Regions from separate parts of the Paenibacillus sp. BK720 genome, predicted to be linked through region 1. Evidence: predicted binding sites of a transcription regulator. Region 1 holds the regulator's gene; the other holds the start of a gene.

The links. The regulator NrdR, encoded in region 1, represses ribonucleotide reductase genes. The targets are predictions, from matches to a motif close to AACACNATATATNGTGTT.
Region 2: FHT67_RS08620 (adenosylcobalamin-dependent ribonucleoside-diphosphate reductase) is a predicted target of NrdR. The motif match lies at 2,186-2,203, and genes of this name have one in related genera.

The regions. Positions count from the first base shown of each region.
Region 1 is NZ_JAASRQ010000001.1:408,256-420,607, forward strand. It holds gene polA (DNA polymerase I) at 1-1,780, shown strand, start outside; gene mutM (DNA-formamidopyrimidine glycosylase) at 2,028-2,891, shown strand; gene ytaF (sporulation membrane protein YtaF) at 3,006-3,707, shown strand; gene coaE (dephospho-CoA kinase) at 3,748-4,344, shown strand; gene FHT67_RS01775 (lytic transglycosylase domain-containing protein) at 4,341-4,907, shown strand; gene FHT67_RS01780 (alpha/beta-type small acid-soluble spore protein) at 4,987-5,208, opposite strand; gene nrdR (transcriptional regulator NrdR) at 5,326-5,793, shown strand; gene FHT67_RS01790 (VOC family protein) at 5,871-6,269, shown strand; tRNA gene FHT67_RS01795 (tRNA-Ala) at 6,623-6,698, shown strand; gene FHT67_RS29625 (alcohol dehydrogenase catalytic domain-containing protein) at 7,864-8,334, shown strand; gene FHT67_RS29630 (zinc-binding dehydrogenase) at 8,413-8,850, shown strand; gene FHT67_RS01805 (nitroreductase family protein) at 8,991-9,590, shown strand; gene FHT67_RS01810 (thioredoxin family protein) at 10,393-11,016, shown strand; gene FHT67_RS01815 (DMT family transporter) at 11,296-12,228, shown strand.
Region 2 is NZ_JAASRQ010000002.1:392,510-404,861, reverse strand. It holds gene FHT67_RS08620 (adenosylcobalamin-dependent ribonucleoside-diphosphate reductase) at 1-2,124, opposite strand, end outside; gene FHT67_RS08615 (DEAD/DEAH box helicase) at 2,411-4,225, shown strand; gene FHT67_RS08610 (YqhG family protein) at 4,222-5,160, shown strand; gene FHT67_RS08605 (hypothetical protein) at 5,313-6,203, shown strand; gene FHT67_RS08600 (YqzE family protein) at 6,200-6,388, opposite strand; gene FHT67_RS08595 (N-acetylmuramoyl-L-alanine amidase family protein) at 6,552-7,244, shown strand; gene FHT67_RS08590 (divergent polysaccharide deacetylase family protein) at 7,209-8,036, opposite strand; tRNA gene FHT67_RS08585 (tRNA-Leu) at 8,162-8,248, shown strand; tRNA gene FHT67_RS08580 (tRNA-Leu) at 8,371-8,457, shown strand; gene FHT67_RS08575 (hypothetical protein) at 8,574-8,786, opposite strand; gene FHT67_RS08570 (hypothetical protein) at 8,807-9,121, opposite strand; gene FHT67_RS08565 (xanthine phosphoribosyltransferase) at 9,162-9,731, opposite strand; gene FHT67_RS08560 (hypothetical protein) at 9,941-10,645, shown strand; gene FHT67_RS08555 (YkvI family membrane protein) at 10,734-11,771, shown strand; gene FHT67_RS08550 (ATP-binding protein) at 11,746-12,352, opposite strand, start outside.

The DNA of each region.
Region 1 (12,352 bases):
CGCGGTAGAGCTTAACATCGTGGTTATCGATTCCGATAATGACGGTGAAGCTTTGAAGGACATGCTGTCCGCCTTGCAAAGCACGGAGCATGGCTTATACGTGGAAGCCATCGGCGAGAATCCTCATCAGGCGGAAGTACTGGGTCTTGCTGCGGCGGCAGGGGATACGGCGTACGTGGTGCCGATAGCGGCGCTTCAACAACCGTTCGCGGCGGAGCTGCGGAAATGGCTGGAGGATGCGGACAAGCCTAAAAACGGTTTTGACACGCATAAGACGGAGCTGGCGCTTGGCTGGCGAGGAATCGAATGGCGCGGTGTAGCTTTTGACGTGCAATTGGCCGCTTATCTGCTCGACCCGACCGATACGAACCTCACGCTAAACGCGTTATGCGACCGTTACGGCCAGTCCTCGGTTCCTCATGACGACGCGGTGTACGGCAAAGGCGCGAAATTCAAAGTACCGGATAATGAGGCGTTATACCGCCACTTGTCCGTGAAGGCGGATGCGGTCCGCAAGCTTACGGCTTTGATGCGCGCGGATCTCGAGAAGCGGGGCATGAACGAGTTGTATTTCGAGCTGGAACAGCCGTTGTCCGTTGTGCTGGCCGGCATGGAGCGACAAGGCATTAAGGTGGAAAAGGCGGAGCTCGAGCGTCTCGGCAGCGAGCTGGAGAGCAAGCTGTCGGCAGCCGTGAGCGAAATTTACCGCTTGGCCGAAACGGAGTTCAATATTGGCTCTCCGAAGCAGCTTGGCGAGGTATTGTTTGAGAAGCTGGGACTTCCCGCGCAGAAGAAGACGAAGACCGGCTATTCGACGGATGCGGAAGTATTGGAAAAGCTGGCTCCTTATCACGAGATCGTTCCGTTGATTCTGCATTACCGTACGTTGTCCAAGCTGCAGTCAACGTATATTGAGGGGCTTCTGAAAGAGGTTCGTCCGGAAACGGGCAAAATTCATACGTATTACCGTCAAACGATCGCGGCGACAGGGCGTCTCAGCAGCCAATTCCCGAATCTGCAGAACATTCCGATCCGGCTAGAGGAAGGCCGGCAAATCCGCAAGGCGTTTGTGCCTTCCGAGCCGGGCTGGTACATTCTAGCGGCGGACTATTCGCAGATCGAGCTGCGCGTTCTCGCCCATATTTCGGGCGATGAGCGCCTGAAGGAAGCTTTTATCCATGACATGGATATTCATACGAAAACCGCGATGGACGTATTTGGCGTATCGGCCGATCAGGTGGATGCGAATATGCGCCGCTCGGCGAAGGCTGTTAACTTCGGTATCGTATACGGCATCAGCGATTTCGGCTTGTCGCAAAACTTGAATATTACGCGGAAGGAAGCCGCGAGGTTCATTGAGCAATATTTCGAAGTGTTCCAAGGCGTACGCAAGTACATGGACGATATTGTGATGCAAGCCCGCCGCGACGGCTTCGTGACAACCTTGCTGGAACGCCGCCGGTATCTTCCGGATATCAAGGCCTCCAACTTCAATCTCCGCTCGTTCGCTGAGCGTACGGCGATGAATACGCCGATTCAGGGCACGGCAGCCGACATTATCAAATTGGCGATGGTGCGCATGGATGAGACGCTCCGCGAGCGCGGTCTGAAGAGCCGCATGCTGCTGCAGGTGCATGACGAATTGGTATTCGAAGTTCCGGAAGAGGAGCTCGAGCTCATGAAGGAGCTTGTGCCAAGCACCATGGCAGGCGCTTTGAAGCTGGACGTGCCTTTGAAGGCGGACGTGAACTATGGCGTCAACTGGTACGAGGCGAAGTAAGGAGCAGGAGCGAAGTTTCGCAATTAGAAGCTTGGAGTGGCTGAGCTAATCCAAGCAGGGCGAAAGTTTCGCCTAAGCAACGGGATTGACAACTATCCTGTCCAAAGCGAAGTTTCGCAATTAGAAGCTTGGAGTGGCTGAGCCAATCCAAGCAGGGCGAAAGTTTCGCCTAAGCAACGGGATTGACAAAACTATCCCGTCCCGAAGCCCATCCGAATCAGGTATAATGGGTTTGAGGTGAATAAGAATGCCCGAATTGCCAGAGGTAGAAACGGTCAGAAGAACATTAATTGAATTAGTCGCAGGCAAGCGAATCGCTTCGGTAGAAGTGAAGCTGCCGCGTATCATACAACGCCCTGAAGAACCGGAGGCGTTCGAAGCGGCTCTTGCCGGACGGACGATTCAGACGGTTGAGCGTCGCGGAAAGTTTTTGAGAATCGTGCTGGACGGTCTCGTGCTGGTCTCCCATCTTCGGATGGAAGGACGCTACGGCGTATTCCCAAGCGACGAGCCGGTGGAGCTTCATACGCATGTCCTGTTCCACTTCGATGACGGAACGGACCTGAGATACAAGGATGTACGCCAATTCGGCACCATGCATCTGTTCGAGCCGGGTACGGAATTCGAGATGAAGCCGTTAAGCAAGCTTGGCCTCGAGCCGCTGGAGAATGAGGCGTTTACGGCGGATGCCTTGAGAGGCCTGCTTGGAAAAAAATCAGGTCTAATCAAGCCGCTTCTCTTAAATCAGGAATATGTGGTGGGGCTTGGCAATATTTATGTGGATGAGGCTTTGTTCCTGGCAGGCATTCATCCGGAGCGGACAGCGGATTCTCTGAAGAAGGCGGAATGGATACGTCTCCATGAGGCGATCGTATCGACGCTTGCGAAGGCTGTCGCGGCAGGCGGATCATCCATTAAATCCTATGTGAACGGCCAGGGCGAAATGGGGATGTTCCAGCACCAGCTGCTGGTGTACGGCAGAAAAGACGAGCCTTGCGCAAGCTGCGGCAGATTAATCGAGAAATCGGTTGTAGGCGGAAGAGGAACGCATACCTGCGCAAGCTGCCAGCCTTTGCCGAAGGCGCGCAAAAAGGCTGTCCCTCAGGTTTAATGCACCGTAACGATTTCCCCGCATATGCTATTGTTGTTACGAAACAATAGGCGGATGTCTAGATAAGCGCTTCTGTGCGGCTAGAGACGTCCGGTATGCGGGGAGGGCTGCGGGTTGTTCGCGCATTTTGCTTCTTTGCTGGTGCTTGCTTTCGCTGTCAGTGTGGACGGCTTCGGAGTAGGCGTGACATACGGATTGCGGCGAATAAGAATACCGCTCTTGTCGGTTATCATTATCGCTTGTTGCTCAGGGTTGGTCATTTTCTTATCGATGATCGTTGGTTCATGGATTACGGGGTATTTATCGCCTTTTGTGGCTAAGCTGATTGGAGCGGTTGTGCTTGTGTGCATCGGCACATGGGCGCTGCTGCAGCTGCGGCGGAGCGGTCGGGAAGCGGGAGCTGGCGAAGGCCAAGCTGAAGATGATTCGAATCATTCTGCGGCGGATACGGAGCAGATTGACCGCACGCATCCGGTTCTAGTGGTGATTGTTGAATTGAAGCGCTTGGGATTGGTTATACAAATATTGCGGACTCCGCAAGCCGCCGACGTGGATAAGTCGGGAACGATCTCCGCAACCGAAGCGTTAATGCTTGGCGTAGCCTTGTCGTTTGACGCGTTTGGCGCCGGAATCGGAGCGGCCATGATCGGATTATCTCCTTTATTAACCCCTATTATGATTGCTGCGGCCAGTGCGTTATTCCTGCTTGGCGGGATGCGGTTCGGCTTCCGGTTCTCGAACTGGAAAGGCATGCAGGCGATATCGGTGCTTCCGGGCATCTTATTAATCATAATCGGCATATTAAAGCTGTTATAAAGTTACGGGAACGGGATTCACTTGAATGAGGTGAAAGCTAATGAAGATCGGTTTAACCGGCGGAATCGCTACCGGCAAAAGCACCGTGGCTGCCATGCTGGTAGAACGCGGTGCGATGCTGGTCGATGCCGATCAGGTTGCGAGAGAAGTTGTTATGCCCGGCGAACCGGCTTTAGAAGCGGTCGCCTCTGCGTTTGGACAAGCTGTTATACATACGGATGGAACATTGGATCGCAAGGCGCTTGGCAGCATCGTGTTCAACAACCGCGATTTGCTTGCGCAGCTTGAGAATATCCTGCATCCGGCTATACGGGGCCGCATGCGGCAGCGGATCAAACAGTATGAAGAACAGAACCCCAGTCAATTGGTCGTTGCGGATATTCCTCTTTTATACGAGACGGGCCAAGAAGAGCTATACGACGGGGTGATGGTCGTATATGTTCCCCAGACGCTTCAGTTACAAAGGCTGATGGAGCGGAACGAATTAGCAGCAGAAGAAGCATGGAGACGCATTGGACTTCAAATGGACATTGAGCAGAAGAGAAGCCGCGCGAATTGGGTTATAGATAATAGCGGTTCACTTGATGAGACAAGGCGGCAGGTGGACGAATTTTGGAAGAGCAAGGGTTTGCCATGAGGTGGTTAGTCCGAAAAAGAGTGCTGCTCATTCTGCTCATTGGCTTCATTGGCGTCTTATTCCTTAATTCCAATTGGCTTGCCCGGATGATGTATCCGATTGAGTACAAGGAAGACATACGAGCAAGCGCATCCAATTATGGGGTTGACCCGCATCTGATTGCGGCCATTATCCGGACGGAAACGAATTATTCTACCGGACAAGTCTCTAAAAAAGGGGCGCTTGGGCTCATGCAGATTATGCCAGATACGGCTGACTGGATCGTGAAGCAGGCAGATTTCAACAATGTCACAAGAGAAATGCTGCAGAACCGGCCGGATGTCAGCATTGAAGTAGGGGCCTGGTATTTGCAGTCCCTGCATAAACAGTTCAAACAGAATACGGTAGCCGTTATCGCAGCGTACAACGCTGGTCCCGGCAATGTGAAAAAATGGCTGGATTCGGGCAAATGGGATGGGAAGCTAGAAACGACGGATCAAATTCCGTACGGGGAAACCCGTCACTATGTACAACGCGTTATTTATTATTATAATAAGTACAAAGATCTTTATCCTGTTATTTAAAATTGGACAAGAAGAAGCCTTGGCTGTCCGTCGCTTCAGGACGAACAGCCAAAGCATTTGTTATACATGACTAATGAAATTATTGTTGGCGGCCAGCAAGGGATTGTTCTGCAATTTGCACCAGGCGGCGAGTAATGTTACCACCGATGTAACCTGCGTCTTTAGTCAGAAGGTTGCCGTAGTAACCGTCTTGCGACAACGTAATACCCAGCTCTTGAGCGACCTCATATTTCATTTGGTCCAGTGCTGCGTTAGCTTGTGGTACAAGCAGTTGGTTGCTGTTGTTGTTGTTCGAGCTCATTGATGTTCACCTCCTTGCGGTTGGTAAATGTATTATGTGCGGAATTCGCAACTTCATTCAGGTAACGACTGGAAATTTCTTAAAAAATAAAAACAGGATTCGGAAGGAGTGAAAAAAATGAAATGCCCTTACTGCGATTTTGCCGGTACGAAAGTGCTTGATTCCAGGCCAGCTAACGAGAACAAGTCCATCCGCAGACGGCGTGAATGCGAAAAATGCAGCCGCCGTTTTACGACCTTCGAAATGATCGAGGAAACACCGCTTATTGTAATTAAGAAAGACGGGAGCCGGGAAGAGTTCAGCCGCGATAAAATTTTGCGCGGTCTGATCCGTGCATGCGAGAAGCGTCCCGTCTCGGTTGAACGGCTCGAGGTCATCGTCTCCGAAGTGGAGAAGGAGCTTCGGACAACAGCGCTCGCGGAAGTCGAAAGCCGCGAGATCGGCGAGATCGTGATGAGCCAGCTGTATCCGGTTGACGAAGTGGCCTATGTGCGCTTTGCATCCGTGTACAGACAGTTCAAGGACATCGACATGTTCATGAAGGAACTGAACAGCCTGTTATCCAAACATCCAATGAACAATTAACATTAATATGGTGCGTGAATAGTCCTCCCTTTATGGGAAGGACTATTTTTGCATCTATACAAGTCGGGAGTGGGGAAATGGTTAAGATCGAAGCGTTGGATCATCTTGTATTGACCGTAGCCAATATGGAGAAGACGGTCGCTTTTTACAAAAAGGTGCTGAATATGGAGGTCATCGTCTTTGGAGATAACCGGAAGGCGCTGTTATTCGGCCAGCAGAAATTCAACCTGCATGAAGCCGGTAAAGAATTTGAACCGAAGGCAAAAAATCCGAGTCCGGGCTCTGCCGATTTCTGTCTCCTTACGAAGACGCCGATCGATGAGGTCATTCGACATTTGGCTGCTTGCGAGGTGCCCATCGAAGAGGGTCCGGTTGCCCGTACAGGGGCAGTAGGAACAATAATATCGGTGTACTTCCGCGATCCGGATCACAATCTGGTGGAAGTATCGAATTATACATCATTTTTTCTATATTAATTCTACCGCGCGGGCTCGCTTGGCTTTTCTCTATAATGAATGGAGATAAGCGGATTTTTTATTCTTTTCGATACCATAATAGAAGCAAGCGCCCGTCAGGATGGGAAGTACACGCACAATGATGCAGGAGACGATTGCGGATCTGCATGAGAATAATTGGACGCATTGCAATGCGGTAATTCTGTATAACGAGCAGGAAACAAGGGAGCGTTGCGTCGAGATAAGAATGGCAGCCGGACACGAAGAGAAGAGATTTTCGATACTAGGGTTTTGGCTATGTGAAGTGACTGTAAAAATAAACAAGCAAAATCATTGACAGTGTGGAAATGTCTGTGCTATTATTTTGCTTGTCCGGGGCCATAGCTCAGCTGGGAGAGCGCATCGCTGGCAGCGATGAGGTCAGGGGTTCGATCCCCCTTGGCTCCACCATAATAAACAATCAAACCACGTCAAATTTGACGTGGTTTTCTGTTTATTATGGTGGAGCCCAAAAGGGGGCGAACTCGGGTTCGTCCGCGCGGACGCAATGAAGTGAGAAGGCCTCGAAGGTATATTTTTAATGGAGGAGCACGGCGTCTGAATTCACTGATAAAAGTCCTCGTCGACTAAACTTTTCGGTAATTGGGGAGGAAAATTATTTGATGTATTTTTAGGGAATTTTTATTACCATCAGGATTTAAATGAAAGTAAGCATATTGGAGTACCGCATAGCAGCTTTGCTCGATTTCGTTACAGATGTTTTATTAATTAATTTTCAACTGACCAGAGAATGTGTATTACTACGGTTGACTTCAGCGAGCATTAGTAATGCAACACCGGAATTGAAGCCTTTCAACTAAGGCATTCAACTTTTTTAATAGGCATCTTCCTTGCGCAGACGCTCCACTTCAGCTCTTAGCGTATCAATTGACCCCTCTGCAGCTTCTTGATTTTTGTGCCCCTTATTATCCTTTTCCGTCATACAGCGACGCTCCTTTTCCTTTGGTTTTAGGGCGTCAATCCCATTTTTATTGAATAGGCTATGCCATTTTCTAATTATCCCTGCAGATGAGATATTGAAAATGAGATCTGCTTATTTGGAGACGTCCCCGTTGTCGTTCATGTAATTGAGTACGTCTAGTTTATATGCCATGGAGTATGCTGTGTATTTTTTCAAAACCTTTTAAGCCGTGCCCGTGATATTCACATTGTCTCATTGACATACGTAGAGCTTACTGATTAACACCTATTGATTTTGCAATGATGCTTTTTACTCCTTCAGCACCATTTTGATATTAATGAATAGCTTCTAATTTCACTTCTAAACTGTAATAAGGAAAAAAACTGCACCTCCATTGTTAGTCGTGTCTAACAATAGGAGTTCAGTTCCAAGGGGCAATCCCTATCCTAAACAGCTCTTTTTATATTAACCTTTCTCTAAGTTATAAGATAAATTCAAGTTTGTAATCTACTTCACATAACTTTTTTTTGTAATGTTTATAATAAAATTATGTGCAGAAAGGAGGAATGAGTAACCTCCATGCCGCAGATGATGTCCCGTGGACATAGGAACCTTGAAAGATAGAAAATTCAAAAGTATGTAAGGAGAGGTTTCATGGATAACTTGGAGAACCAGGCAAAACTATATGGGGAGCAAATGAAAGCGATTGTGGTGACGGACGAAGCTGAGGGAACAGCTGGCATGAAACTGGTGGAACGGCCGAAGCCGGACGTGGCGATGCTCTCAAGCCTTTCAGGCGCGAACTACGGCGATGTCATTGTTCAGGTTCATGCATCAGGATTCACAGGGGATGAGTTGACGTGGCCTTCGACCTGGATCGATCGTTTAGGGCGGGACCGGACGCCGTCGATCCCCGGACACGAGGTGGCTGGAGTGGTCACCGCCCTCGGATATGGCACAACTGGCCTGTCGGTTGGAGATCGGGTTTTCGGTCTTACGGACTGGACTCGCGACGGCAGCCTCGCGGAGTATGTAGTCGTCGAAGCACGCAACCTCGCTCCGCTACCGAGTGAGGTTGACTTCACGGTTGGTGCAGCTGTAGCAATGTCGGGCCTGACTGCCTAGCAAGGTTTGTTCGAGCACGGTCACCTCCGGTCGGGTCAGCGTGTCCTTGTGCACGGAGCGGCCGGTGCTGTCGGATCGATGGCGGCACAGCTCGCACGTCAAGCCGGCGCTTACGTTATCGGAACCGGACGAGCTGCACACCGTCAGACGGCACTCGACTTCGGCGTGCAGGAGTTCGTAGACCTTGAAAACGATTCGCTGGAAGACATCGGTTCCGTTGATCTAGTTTTTGATGTCTTCGGTGGCGATATCGGGAGTCGGTCCACGGGTCTAGTGCGAGAGGGAGGACGGTTGGTGACCGTCGCCGGCCCGCCCGAGGTGCGGCCTGTAAACGGTTTAGCGATCGATTTCATTGTCGTTTCCGATCGTGCTCAACTGATTGAGATCGCCCAGCGAGTGCGTGATGGACGATTACGGACAAACATCGGTAAAGTGGCGTCCCTCGATGAAGCTGTCGCCGCCTTTAACCCGACTGAGCGGATCAAGGGTAAGACGATCATTCGTATTCGTCCGTAACTGACAATGAAATGGGCATAATTGTTTGAAAAATAGTTGTCACTCATGCCCGATTTCGAATTAATTTAGTTGAAATCACCACCGGATTCAGTCGAAAAAAATTATTGAAAGATAAGGTAAGGAGAGATATCATGAAAACCTTGGAGAAAGATTTATTCACTGCACTGCGCGAACGGCGCTCAATTTATGGAATTACCAAAGAATCGCCAATTTCGGATCAAAGTATTCAAGAAATAATTGAGGAAACCGTTAAACATACACCATCGGCGTTTAATAATCAAACTACCCGCGTTGTTCTACTCTTAGGTGAACAACATGACAAAGTATGGGATATTACTGCCGAGGTTCTCAAATCACTCATTTCTACCGAACAGTTTTCTTCTACTCAGGAAAAATTGAACGGATTTCGAAACGGATACGGTACAGTGCTTTTCTTTGAAGACCAGTTAGTTATTGAAAGTTTTTCTGAACAATTTCCATCTTACCAAGAACACTTCCCGATTTGGTCGCAGCAAACAAATGGAATGCACCAATTGGTTATCTGGATGGCCCTGGAGGCTGAAGGGTTAGGAGTAAACCTACAGCATTATAATCCATTGATTGATGAACGAGTAAAAGCAGAATGGAATTTGCCGGAAAGTTGGAAACTGACTGCCCAAATGCCGTTCGGTAAACCGTCTGCCTTAGCAGGTGAAAAGAAATTTAATTCGATTCAAGAACGCATAAAAGTTTTTAAATAAAACTTACCATGGGGCTGTCTTAATGACAGTCTCTTTGTTATAACAAAACGGAAAATCTAACAGTCTCGTTGACCATACATTTAATGTTCTCATCAGTATGCAGCGATTGTAAGTTGCGATACAGACACATTCAACACACTGTAACTTATTACCTTCCTCATTGCCTTCCTCATGGCATCCTGATTCGTACGATAAACCTAACCTTTATTCGGGTCATAGCTCGCCAAAGTTATCCGGTGTCTGACCTCTTGTGACAATGGTTACATCATGGCCATCCCCGGAGTAATAAAGGGACTAGCCGGCGACCGAAGAACTGTTGTTCCTCCTACAACGAGTATTTTCATTCATATTCTCCTTTCACTTTTACAACCATTTTTATTATTGAAAAAATTTATCCCTGTCAGCTAGGAAAAATTAAAATTGAATGGTAACTCAATGGTAATTCGCGGTTTGCTTGAAGATTAACATTCCAACAGAATCGACATCTGTCATCTATATTACAGAACTCCAATTTTTTTAGAATTATAATCAAGGTAACAGGAAAAACTGGATCAAATTCATGCAATGATTTATGCCGAGGTGAGGAGCTAGGAAGATGAATCAAATTGGGTTATGACTTTGCAGATGAAATAGGAAAAATCAGGTTGAGTTATTACATTAATTCGGCAGCGTTTCGTTTTATTCCGAAAGGGGATCTTAAGAAGGAGGATAAAGGGTATACCTTCACTTGTTTGAAAGGCCTAGGTTTTATGTTAACAATAGTAAGTGATATCCCCAAATAATGAAGAAGGTGCGTGAAAAAATGGAAGCACGTTTGAACTTAATACACAAAATCGGTCAAGGAATTTCACCTCAACAGTTCATGGATGGTATGCAGAATCGGACAATGGAAACCAGTAATATCACGAATACCAAAGAGAAGTTTATCTCTGTTTACGAGAATTTCGAATGGGCACAAGAAGATCAGAAAGCTTTCTTTACCGGTTTAAGTAATCGATCCGACCTGCACTGTTTAATTTTATGCACAGACTGGTGCCCGGACGTCATCTGGAACGTTCCCTTATTGTTTCGAGTAATGGAACAGAGCAATATTTCGACTGAAGTGTTGCTTATGGAAGAGCATCTGGAAACCATGGATCTCTTTCTCACAAATGGCGGGCGAAATCAGCCAATCGCGGTCTTCTTGAATGCGTCCGGAGATGTCCTAGGTAAATGGGGGGCGCGTCCAGCCTATATTCAGGCTGTGATGGATCGGTTTAAGAAGAACAATCCAAATAAACAGGACGCCGATTATAAGAAGAAATTGAACCAAACATATCGTGAGATCGGAGATCTATATCAAGTTAGCAACGAATATCAGGAAGTTATCCTTAATGAATTAAGAAATTTATTTTCCTTTTCTTTCATAAATTTTCAATCTATCTAAGAAATGAGGATGGTCGGACAGCATTCACTTTACAATTATTGATTGTTGTCCGTATCAGAATGAAGAGTATCATCAGCATATCATTTAAAAAATAATGTTTCGGTTAGACGATTTGTTGAGATTAAATGTTGGATGGAGAGCCGGGTGGGCAAATAGGCAAAAAGATGAATTAAGTAAATAGTTATAAGAAGCCATTGTTCGTTCGGGACTTCAGAGCTCACGAAGTGAAACCGAATCGTCTGATGACTAACTAACTGAGAACAAGTGAAGGTGAAAATTATGGTGAAATACAAGGCGTGGACATTTTTAATCGGGGCTAATTTATTTTGGGCAGGTAATATCATTTTTGGGAAATTGATTGTAGCTGAATTTCCTGCTGAATGGACAGTTTTTCTAAGGTGGGTAGTCGGACTGATTCTTCTTATTCCCATTGCCCAATTTATTGAAAAACCTTCATGGAATCAAATTTGGAGAAATAATTGGGTGTTGATCATTTTGCTAGCGATTTTATCCATTGTGCTCTACACCTATCTCTCGTATGCTTCATTGCAGTTCACATCTGCGACAAACAACGCATTATTTACTACCCTTACACCAGGCTTAATTATGCTCTTTTCGTTGATTTTCCTGAGAGAAAAGGTGAGTACCTTTCAATTCATTGGATTAATCACCTCGTTTGTTGGTGTTATGATTGTGTTAACGAAAGGCAACCTGCTTCAGTTGTTTCACACTAAGTATAACGAGGGCGATGCCATCATGCTTTTCGCAGTCTTATGTTGGGCTGCTTATTCATTGCTTCTAAAAAAAGCAAAGGGCATTCCGCCTGTGACATTAGTTGCGATGATTGCGCTAGTCGGTGCTATTATGATGATTCCTCTCTTATTTCTACATCCAATTCACTATGACAAAATCACTTTTTTGGGAGTTGTAGGGGTTATATACATGGGAATTTTTCCGTCAGTTGGTTCGTTTATATTATGGAATCACGGTGTTAAATTACTGGGTGCGAGCAGGGCTGGAATAACGATGAATCTGATCCCTGTCTTTACAGCAATTATTTCGGTTATCTTGGGCCATGCACTGGAGATGTCACAACTTCTCGGGGGAGTCATGACGATTTCTGGTATGTTATTAATTGCTATAAAACGGAAAAAGATATCACGGATTAGCGCTCCCGTCGCTCAACAGGTAGGGCTAAAAGAAACAATTTAAATTTTGTGACCATATTCAGATTCGATTACTACAGTCTGAAATTTGGAGGCAATGTCATTCTGGAACTTCGTTTTCCCGCCGAATAGTGTTTTCTCCATCTTACGACAATCATAAAATCGAGGGT
Region 2 (12,352 bases), on a different contig from region 1:
CATGCCAAACGGCGTATTTACTTTATAGGTTGCCCCGCGAAGAATTTGCGGGCGGCGTTTATACTGCTTGTCGAATTCCTGCTCCGCATGCGGCGATACCTTCGCGTTAAGCGTCGTATTCAGCGTCTCGAGTTTATCCTCTTCTTTCACTGCTTCCGCTGCCGCAGCTGCTTCGCCAGCCGCATCCGGCTTGGCATCGTCTTTCTTCGTCGACAATACTTGAACGTCGCGGCTGCCGTCGCGGTAGATCGTAACGCCTTTACAGCCCAGATCAAAGGCCATCTCGTACAGCTCTTTTGTTTCTTCAACCGTAAAGTCGCTAGGACAATTCGCCGTCTTCGAGATCGAGCTGTCTACCCAGCGCTGAATCGCCGCTTGCACGCGGATATGATCCTTCGCGGACAAATTCATCGCCGTTACGAAATAATCCGGCAGCTCTTCGCCCGGATGCGCATCCTTCCATGCCTGCGCGATTGGCACCAGCTGTTTGTCGAAGCCGAGACGGCTTTGACGGAAGTATTCGAAGGCAAAGTAAGGCTCGATGCCTGTCGATGTCCCCACCATCGTACCCGTGCTGCCCGTCGGAGCTTGGGTAATAACGGTAACGTTGCGCATGCCTTTGGCCAGCACCGCTTCGCCTACCTCCGGGAATTCCGCCACCATGTTTTTCATAAAGCCGCTTTGCAGGAACTTCTCCGCGTCAAACGCTTCAAACGAACCTTTCTCCGAAGCGATCTCCGCCGAAGAGAGATAAGCCTCTCTTGCCATAAAGCCGTATATTTTATCGAGGAACAGAAGGGATTCAGGGCTGCCGTAACGGATGCCAAGCTTGATCATAAACTCGGCAAGCCCCATCGTGCCAAGGCCTACGCGGCGCTCCTTCTTCTGGTTCTTCTCATTTTCTTCAAAGTGATAAGGCGTCGTGTCTATGACGTTGTCGAGGAAACGAACGGACCACTGGGTTACCTTAGCCAGCTCCTCCCAATTCACGTCGTGCTTGCTCTCATCGTAAAATTTGGACAGATTAATCGCGGACAGATTGCAGACGCCCCAGCCCGGCAGCCCTTGCTCGCCGCAAGGATTCGTGCAAATAATCGGGTTGAAATACCAGCTGTTCGACATCTGGTTGTAATACTCCATAAAGACGACGCCGGGTTCAGCCGATTTCCATGCCGATTCGATAATCGTATGCCAGACGTCGCGCGCGCGAACCGTTTTATAATGGACAACCTTCTTGCCCAGCTTTCTCCAGGCATCCAGATCGCCGTTCCACAGCTCGTCGTAATCGGTTTCCTTGGTATCCGGGAAGACAAGCTCCCAATCCAGGTCTTCCTTCACGGCTTTCATAAAAGCGTTGCTCACGCATACCGACAGATTCGCATTCGTCACTTGCCCCATCGTCTGCTTGACGGTAATGAAATCAAGCACATCCGGATGCCAGTCGTTAATCATCAGCATAAGCGCGCCTCGGCGGCTTCCGCCCTGCTCAATCAGACCGGTTGTATAGCTGAACAAACCGCCCCAGGATACGGCACCGCTGGAGGAGCCGTTAACGCCCGCAACAATCGCCCGTCGAGGACGCAGCGAAGACAGATTGATTCCCACGCCGCCGCCGCGCGCCATGATTTCGGTCATTTCGGACAGAGTTGTCATAATTCCGCCGCGGCTGTCCTTCGGCGAAGGAATAACGTAGCAGTTGAACAACGTCAATTCTTCGCTGGCGCCGGCACCGGCAGCAATACGGCCGCCCGGAACGAGCTTCCAGTCATCGAGAATATAACGGAACCTTTCCGTCCAGGCGCGCTGCTTTTCTTCGCCTTTCTCGGCGCCAGCCATCGCACCCGCCAGACGGTCCCACATTTCTTCCGGAGTCTTCTCTATAGTAAGCGTGAGCTTCTCCACGCTGGATGTCACGGTATCTCCGCTTCTTAGCTTAACGGTCACCTCATCGCCGCTGCGTCCGATGACTTCCCCAACCTCCTTGGCCGGGAATTTTGGATCATCCTTCGTCAGGACCAGTACGACATCCCCTACTGCCGTATTCTTTGTGTCCGCGTTTTTCCATGCATAACGGTCCAAAAATATTTTTTCGCTAAGGCCTTCCAATTTCTGCGTCATTGCCATCCGATTGGTCCTTCCTCCCATGTCCCTCATCTCGCATACACACCTCTTATCGCATGTGTCGGGCACCATATATTGTGTGTACTGCTTATTATACTATACTACATATCGGTATCCACAGCTGTTTTTACCTATTTCGCCGCTTTTCTCCGCTTACATTGGCTATTCTCTTTCTATTGCTTGTCTTATCGCTAATTTTACTGCTTATTTACTAAGATTTGATGAAAAAGGTCATACTATTGACAACTATCTCTATTCGCAAAAGGAGCTGCCTATCGTGACCTTTACTATGAATGATCAGGCGAATGTGAATCCCGCCTCTACGGAAGCTAATACGGTCCGGCGCAAGCTTCATCCGCTTGTCGACCTGCAATGTGACCGCACCTGGTTCGACGAGCTTCAGAACCGGGTCGCCAAGAACGGTCCATGGGATGATTGGACGCTCTATCAGCTGACCATGGAAGCCGAGCAAGCCAAGCGGGTCGACAGCTTTGAGCAGCTGCAATGCTTGCGCACGCTCCCATCGTTCGAGCCGATGCCGCATCAGGTGGATACGGCGCGCAAGGTGGTTCACGAGATGGGCGGCCGCGCTATTCTCGCCGATGAAGTCGGACTTGGCAAAACGATCGAGGCCGGACTGGTCATCAAGGAATACATGGTGCGCGGTCTCGTCCGGAAGGCTCTTATTCTTGTTCCCGCTTCCCTCGTCCTGCAGTGGGTGAGAGAGCTGAATTCGAAGTTTGGCATCTCCGCCGTCGCGCAAAAGAAGGAGCATACCTGGCAATACGATGTTGTCGTCGCCTCCATAGACACGGCCAAGCGTGATCCGCACCGCGAGATTATTCTGGGCCAGGATTACGACATGATCATTATCGACGAAGCGCATAAGCTCAAGAACAAAAAGACGACAAACTACCAATTTGCCCTCCAGCTCCGAAAAAAATATTGCCTTCTTCTGACGGCAACTCCGATTCAGAACGATCTGGATGAGTTATATAATCTTATCACGCTTTTGAAGCCAGGCCAGCTAGGCGGTCAAAGCGAGTTTGCAGCGAACTTCGTGGTCGACAAACGCCTGCCGAAAAATGAAGATCAGCTGCAGGATGCGCTGTCCACCGTCATGATCCGCAACCGGCGCGGAGACGGCGGCATATCGTTCACCAAGCGCGTCGTGAAAAATATTCCGCTGGAGCTGTCCTCGGAAGAGAAGGCTCTCTATGACGCGGTTACGGCATTCGTTCGGGACCGTTACAAGGAAGACGGCGTAGATATGATGAGCATGCTCCCGCTAGTTACGCTGCAACGCGAGGTATGCAGCAGCCGAGACGCCGTGTTTATTACGCTTGTTAATCTGTTCAAGAAGACGGCCGAGGATTCCCCGATCCGTCCGAAAATCTGGGAATTGGTTGAATTTATTAAACAGATCAAAGCCAATACAAAAGCCGAAAAAGTAATGGAGCTTATTCAGCAGATTAACGACAAAGTCATCATCTTCACCGAGTACCGGGCATCGCAGGAATACCTGCTGCAGTTCTTCCGCTCGCACAATATATTAGCCGTGCCGTACCGGGGCGGCATGAACCGCGGCAAAAAGGACTGGATGATGGATCTGTTCCGCGGCCGCGCCCAAGTGCTTATCGCTACCGAAGCCGGCGGCGAAGGGATCAATCTGCAGTTCTGCCACAACATGATTAACTTTGACCTCCCATGGAATCCCATGCGCGTCGAGCAGCGGATCGGCCGCGTTCACCGGCTTGGGCAGAAGGAAGACGTCAAAATCTATAATCTGTGCACGCTCGGGACCATCGAAGAGCATATCGTTAACCTGCTGCATGAGAAGATCAATCTGTTTGAGCTTGTCATCGGGGAACTCGACCATATTCTGGAACGGTTCGAATCGGATGCCGGCTCCATCGAGCAGCAGCTGGCACGAATGCTGCTCGAATCCGAGGGAGACGCCGTTCATCTGGAACAAAGGCTGAGTCATCTGGGTTCCACCCTGTCCAAGCTTCGTGATGAGACGGAATCGCCGGAGACGCCCCAAGGGCCAACCATCCTCTCCCAAATGACCGCGCTGGGCCAGAAAGTCGAGGTGAGACCGTGAATTCCAAGCAGGTTCATAAATATGTACAGCGTTTTCTTGAGGCTACCCAATGCTCGATACTGGAGAAGTCGCCTGCTCACTTCACGGTTAAGCTCTCTCCTGCCGCCGACCGTGAACTGACGAACCGCCCCTTCTACTGGAGCTTTGTTGACCGTACCGGCTCCGAACCGGAGACAATGACTTATCTGTTCGTCACCGACAAGGAGAAATACGAGGAGGAGTTTGCCGCGCCGGCGGCTGCGCCAGCACCGGGCCCGGTTACGAATGCGGTGGATGCGGCGCTAAACCGCTCCTTCGGCTTCGTAAACAACAACTTGGCAGGCGGCATCCGTACGCCAAGGGAAGATCTCTATTTCGGCTCCCGCAAGCTGGAGCAGCTGTTTGGCGCAGCCAAAAACTCGGGCAGCTACGTGAACCTGTTCCAGGAACCGGAAAGGCGGTCCAGCACTCCGTTCCAATCGACACCCTACACCGCCTGGCTCGGGGTTAATATGCGCGTCGAATTCGCGTGCGACAGGAAGCGCGAGGAAATTCACAGCTACGGCGTCTCTCTCGCAACGGGATTGGTGGTCGAGAATTTCTACGACCGGCTTAAAAATTTGAAGCTCACGCCGCGGCTGCCCTCGAATATCCATTTGACCCGCAACGGCCTGTCCTATGCAAAGGCATTGGGCGTTATCGAGACAACGCTGGAACGCAAGCTCAGAAATTACGACTATGCTTGGGCTGCCGATGCTGCGGCAAGGCTGGAGGAAGAGCTCGACAGAATCCGGCATTATTACGATCCGATGATCAAGCATGCCGAAGAAAATGCCAAGGAAGCCATCGAAGAGCAATTCAACCAGCGCCAGACCGAGATCAAATGGCAGTATGAACCGCGGGTGACGGCTTCCGCCATTAACTGCGGTATTTTCCACCTGGAAGGCATTGAATAGAGACAATCAGACGGCATTCGCATCAATACGCCAAAAATAGAACGACCGATTGATCTGCGCCCGCGACAGGTTCCAACAGCCTTCTGCGGGCTTGTCCCATATAATGAGATCATGTCAGAAACGGATGCAAAAGAAAGAAAGGATGTGCCAGGGTGAATAAGTGGATTCGACATACGGTTATTGCCGCATTGGTGGTGTCAACATTCCTTGTCACGGCTCAAAGCCTTCAGGCGGAATCGATTCCGTCCGCGACGGTTCAACAAGAAACGGAGCTTCAATCCACCGTACGCGGCTGGATGGACGAGCTTGCCAAGTTACCGGAGTTCAAAGCGTGGAGTCATGCCGAATTTGCCGTATCGCCTCTTGGACCCGGCATGCACAGCTGGATTGCGATTGTAAAAGATAAAGGACAACCGGCCGGGTACTTGGTTATTCAAGCCAAGGAAAATGGCGGGTTTGCGCTTGGGGAATACGGTAAGGGGGAATACTTGTTTGACCAGACTACGCTGCGCCAATCCCTTGCCCAGCTGGAGCTTCTCTCCTCCTTGCCGGATTCGAACCAAGCTTTGTATATTCATCCGTTGCTCGCCGTCTGGGACGTTAGCGGCTCAACGGAAGACACGTATTTGGACGGTATGAGCGGCGAATGGCTCCCGTTGCAGCAGGATACTTGGGAAAAAACCGCCAAAGCGGAAGAAGGACTTGCCTCGCGTTACGCCCTTCAAGGCAACACCTTGATTGTGAGAGCCGTTAAAAGCCGTTCTTTTGATCCGTACAATGAAATGCCGTGGCTTACGGAAAAACCGATTACAGCGTCCGCCGAGGATACCGGCATCGTGCTCAAAGCTTTAAGCTCCACAACGCCTCTCCGCTTTACGGTAGAGCGCTTTAATAAGGAGATGCTTTATGTGTGGTCGGTAACCGGCTATCACAACTGGGGCGACGGCAATGTCTATGCCGCCCTGGAAACAGATGAGCTCGGCAGCAGCACAAGGTACATTCCCCTCAAGCTTCTTGCCGAGCTCGGTCACTTCTATCGCTAACGTTCCGTACGGCCTCTCCACCATAACAATACGCTGGCGCCGCCCCATCCAAACCAGCGCGACAGCCAATGCTCCCTTGCAGCCTTGGCTGTCGCCTTCGCCGCTTTGCGTTCATCCCTCGGCGTCTCGATGTAGTTCACAAATTCCACGGTCATATATTTAATCAGATCATGTCCATTTGCCACTTCGATCACCTCTTCGGTTTATTTGTTACTAGAAGTTTGCCCGGAATGTCCAGATCGTAAACATGCATGAGTTTTCCTTCAATAAGCCACGCTATCGATAGCTGCTTTACGCGCAAGTCTTGGCCTATTGAAGGAGGAATTCAAATTGTTTGTCGTGCGTGTTATGGTTTTTGCGTTAATCGGCTTGCTTTGCCTTGCGCCCGAGCTGTCAGCTGCCTTTCCGGAAAACAAACAGCAAATCGCCCATGCGCCCGAGGACGGTTGGACGATGCCTTCGGCTATTGTGTTGATTGATGCCGGACACGGAGGAATTGACGGGGGCGCATCAGCCGGGAATACCTTGGAAAAGGATATCAATCTGGCCATCGCCCAGAAGCTTTACCTGCTTCTTAATAGTCAGGGGATCCCGGCCGTACTGAATCGTACCGGCGATTATGCGCTAAGCGAAGACAACCGATGGCATGTGAGCAGATCGCGGCATAAGCGCGATTTGTCGCAACGCCGCCAGTTAACCGACGAGATCGAGACCACCATGCTGGTCAGCCTTCACGTGAACTGGACCAAGGACCGATCCAAGCATGGTCCGCTTGTGCTGCATCAGTCTACCGGGGAAAGCGCGCTTCTTGCATTTTGCATACAGGATACGCTGAACAGACAACAGCAGACCGCCTTTTACCCGAGGGAGGGCAAGCCTTTCTATTTGCTGCGCAAGGTGGACCAGCCAGCCGTCATTGTCGAAATGGGCTTTATCAGCCATGAAGGCGACCGTACGATGCTCACAGATCCTCGGGAGCAGCTGCGCGTAGCGTCGGCAATCGCCTCAGGGATTCGGCAGTATAAATGGATCACCCGATAACGAAGGCACCAGCTGCGACAGCTTAACGAATTCAACCTGGCCGTCCGATTGCATCGTCGGAATGGATGCTTTGAGGACGGCTGCCGTTTTTTTGCCCGGAGGTCCAACATGACCAATAACGATGCAAGTATCATGGGATTCCAGATGCTTCTTCGCAATCGTCATTTGTTTCGACACATGCTGCTCCGTATACACGTCATCAAGGAATACGTTGTTTGCGAGTGCGGGCACGCCAAGCTCCTCGGTTACCTTGGGCACCACGGTTTTAAAGGTTGTACGGCTGTCGAGGAAAAATAATCCTCGCTCCTTGCAGACCGACAGGACGATCCGCATAATCCGTTCATCGGCCGTAATTTTGGAGCCCATATGATTGTTCATGCCTACCGCATAAGGAACGTTATCAATGGCGTCCTCTACCCGTTTCTTAATCTCGGCGTCGCTAAGGTCAGCCGTGATTGCCCCCGGGCCCAGCCAATTTTTTTGCCCTTTATTGGGCTCCATCGGCATATGCACAATGACGTCATGCCCAAGGCGATGCGCTTCCTCGGCATCCTTTTTGGTGGTAGGCATAAACGGCATAATCGCGACCGTAAATTTCACGGGCAGCTGCAGCATCTCTTCCGTGCCGTTCATTCCGTTGCCGAAATCATCAATGACAATCGCAAACTGTCTTCCGGACTCCGGTTGTCCTTCCTCTGCGGCCACCGCTTGCCCCGCTCCGGAAGGAATGATTAACACGAGTGCAATGAGCCAGATGACAGCTGCCCTTTTCGATTTGTTCACATCATACACCCTTTCCCTTTTATCCCCTTCATTGTTTGTCCAACCGAGGAAAAATATGCTGAATTTTGCAACTTTATAAGACGGGTTGACGAACGAAACCCGTACATGCTACCATTAGGGACGTATTAAGGCATGCGGTCGTGGCGGAATTGGCAGACGCGCTAGATTCAGGTTCTAGTGGTGTAACAGCCGTGGAGGTTCGAGTCCTCTCGACCGCACCATACATAAAGGGGTTCCAGCGCATGAGCTGGAGCCCTTTTCTTTGTTTTAACTTTTCCTTAACAAATGACTTGACTCATCTTATCCGTTAATGGTATGATATCATTCGTTGGCAACAACATATGCGGTCGTGGCGGAATTGGCAGACGCGCTAGATTCAGGTTCTAGTGGTGTAACAGCCGTGGAGGTTCGAGTCCTCTCGACCGCACCATACATAAACAGTCAAAGGTTTTGGTTAGTCTAGCGATAGATTACCGGAACCTTTTTTTCTTGCTCAGCACAAAAAAGCAGGAAACCCTGTATATACAGAGTTTCCTGCCACACTTGCTATTCCGCGGAACCGCGTTCGCTTGAGGCAAGCTCAAAACGGTAATTGCGGCTCAGCTTGACGACTCTCCTATTATGGCGACGGATTACGACGGTTGAATCATCCCATGCAACAACGATCCCAACCACGTCGTTCACTTCCATCTCATCGCGCACGACACGGATTTTTTCGCCGCTCTGGCGAAACCGATCCAACTGCTCTTCACTAATCACCGCTAATCCCTCCGTACGGACTAACCGACATGCTCCTTGGAATCATTGGTTTCATACCATTCATCGAGCACTCTCGAAGACATGACGCGCTTGGCGATATATTCTGCCTGACGTTCCGTGAATTGACCTTTCCATTCCTCACCGAGCTCTTCGCAAAGCTTCACAATCGTAAGAAGCTCCGACCATGCAACATAACGCTTGTACCAGAAAAATTGCGGATGCTCAATCATATAAGGATACAAATCATCAAATTCCGTATGCTTGCAATCTAGCGCGCGTTCGAAGTGAACTTTCGCGTCACCCAGTTTCGCAGTCAAAAATTCAGAAGTTATCATTGCCGCTGCCTCCCCTCGGTTCCTTCACTCTCATTATAACTTAGTCGAACTGAATTTGCCCGTTTTTCAAAGAAGTAACATTTACTAGCGATTCTACCCGTACCCCTTGCTCGCGAAGCGTTCTCGAACCGGCCTGGAAGGATTTCTCGAGGACAATCCCCATGCCAGCCAGCTCTGCGCCTGATCTCTCAATGATCTTGATCAGTCCGCGGGCCGCATCGCCGTTTGCGATAATATCGTCGATGAAGAGCACTTTATCCTCAGCCGACAAAAACTGCTTCGACACCATAATATCGGTCACCATCCCCTTTGTAAAGGACGGAACACGCTCCGAATACGCATCCGGATCCGCGATTAGAGTTTTCTTGCGGCGCGCAAATACAAGCGGTACACCTAGTACGTACGCCGTGGCATAAGCAACGGGAATACCGGAGGATTCAATCGTAACGACTTTCGTAATTTTCTCGTCAGCAAACCGTTTTGCGAATTCATGTCCCATTTCCATCGTAAGAGCAGGATCGACCTGGTGGTTAAGTATGGAATCCAGCCGCAACACATCGTTTGAAAGCACCGACGCTTGCTCTAAAATTCGTTCTTTTAAAATATCCATCGTCATTTCCCTCCACCAAAATCTCTTTTCGATAACTTACCATAGGATAGGCGAACAACGCAACCCGGCTTTTTCATTTTTTTTGTCGAAGCAGGAGACGAATCATTTTATATAGAAGAGATATATAAAGCAAAGCAACTTTTTCCAGATATGGACGTTAATTAAGATAAGATAGGGGACAAAAAGCGACCCAAAAGGAGCGCAATCGCATGAACAAAACAACGCGAAACTACAAGGCGGCAAAATGGTCGGCCGTGATCGCCTTTACTCTCATTGCGGCAACCGGCTGTTCCGACCCATCGAATTCAACTCCCCCTTTGGGTATGCAGCCAACCGAGCGTTCTTCGGGTACCTATCCAACTGGCGATAGTCCGCAGAAAACCTACTCTCAAGGGCAGGATAGCCGGAAATACGGCAAAGAGCCCGAAGCAAGCGGCGCAAATGCATCCGGCGGAGATACGAGCGCGGAATCTTCCGGCAAAAGCGCATCGCCGTCCGGCACCGGCACAGCAAGCAAACAACCGCAATGGGACGCCTCCCATCCGGTCATGCTGGGGCTTCAGATTGGCGATTCCCATACCAAAGTATCCGAGCGCTATGGCAAAGCAGACGACGTATACAGCCTGAAGGACGACGCGGAGACCATAGAGGTTCACGAATACAAAGGTTTTGCCGTGGGGATCAACGAGGACAAAGCGATCCAGTACATAGAGGTTTACGATAAGTCGATTGCAACCGGGCTTAGCGGCGTTCGTGTCGAGGATAAGTCGGAAACCGTGCTTAAAGCGCTTGGAAAACCAACTTCCCAGAACAGCTACATTATTACTTACCAAGGCAAAGACTCGCTGCTTAAATTCGATCTTGATCCGGATCATAACAAAATCGTATCCATTAAGCTGTTAGCCGCCGCGTAACGGCTCTCCCATCCGGAAGTTGCTGTCATGCCCGTCCCTACTCGGACATACCTTCTTATATAGAAGGTTATTTTCGGGAGGACATGCCATGGTAAAGCGTACGGGAAAGGTTCTGCAAATCGCATCCACTTATATAGGTACAATTGTAGGCGCCGGTTTCGCGACTGGGCAGGAGATCCTGCAGTTTTTCACCCGCTTCGGCTACTGGGGTACACTGACGATCGCTGTCGCGACGGCGCTCTTTATATGGCTGGGCGGCAAAATGATGCTGATTGCGAGCGAAATCGGAGCAAGGTCCTACGAGGATCTGAATATTGCGTTGTTTGGCGATAAGTACGGAAAATGGATCAGCCATTTCATGCTGGTCGTGCTGCTGGGCGTAACGGCCGTGATGCTTGCCGGCGCGGGGACCATCTTTTACGAGAATTGGAATGTCTCCTATCAAACGGGATTAATCGTCACCATTGCCGCTTGTTTCTTCCTGCTTCGAAAAGGGATGAAAGCGATCCTGACGGTGAATGCGATTGTGGTTCCGGTGATGCTGCTCTTCACCGCTCTTATTATGGTAGACACGTTCCAAACGCCTGAAGCGGACAGGTTCATTACGATTGCGACCGACCATTCGGTATGGGCGGCATGGGCCTCCCCGTTTCTGTATACCGCCTTTAACCTGTCGATGGCGCAAGCCGTTCTTGTGCCGCTCGGGTCGGAGGTTAAAGACCGGAAAACGATTGTGCTAGGCTCATGGATTGGCGGCATCGGAATTGGCATTATGCTGCTGGCCGGACATATCGCGTTATCCGTTCATATGCCCGGCATCCAGCAGTTTGCCATCCCGATGGGAGGCATCGCCAAGCAGCTTGGCCATATCGTGCAGTATATTTATATTTTCCTCATATTCGCGGAGATCTTTACGACGCTTATTGCCGATATTTACGGGCTGACCCTCCAGCTCCAGGAGCGGCTGAAATGGTCGCGTCCTTTCATAACCTTTGGGATTCTCGCCTTCTGCTATGTTGCGAGCCAAATCGGTTTTGGCCCGCTGCTCTCCACGCTTTATCCGATTTTCGGACTGATCAGCTTAGGCTGGCTGTATCTGGTCATTCGACGAAAGATGGCCCACTGACGGCCGGGCGTGCGCCGGGCAGCTCGATTTGAACGGCATGGGGCATGCTTGCTTGCAGCGCAGCCCGTATATGCTCATGGCAGGTAAACAGAATCACTTGGCGCGATAGCGACAATTCCCCGAGTAATTGGGCAACGGCGTGCAAGCGCTGGCGGTCGAAGTTCACAAACAAATCATCCAGCAGCAGCGGCATGCCCGCTGCTGCTGTTCGTTCCACGGCAAGCGCAAGGCGCATAGCCAGGTACACCAGTTCGGCCGTGCCGCGGCTTAACATAGCGGAATCGATCAAACGGTTGTCCGGCGTCTCGAGCCGGATGGAAGGCTGGTCCGGGGTCGTCGTTACCCGGATATACCTTCCTTCCGTAAGCCGTCGGACATAGTCGCCGGCCAGCCTGAGCAAGGCAGGCTGCCGCTCTTCCTCATACGTTCGTTTCGTTGTCCTAATAAGGGAGGCGCTGACGGCCAGCACGGCATAACGCTCGGCATCCCCGACAATCTGGGAGAGCGTCGTTTCCTTGACAGCCAGCAGCTCCCGGCGCCTCTCCTCCTGCAGCAGATGCTCCAGCTGCTGACGCAGCCTG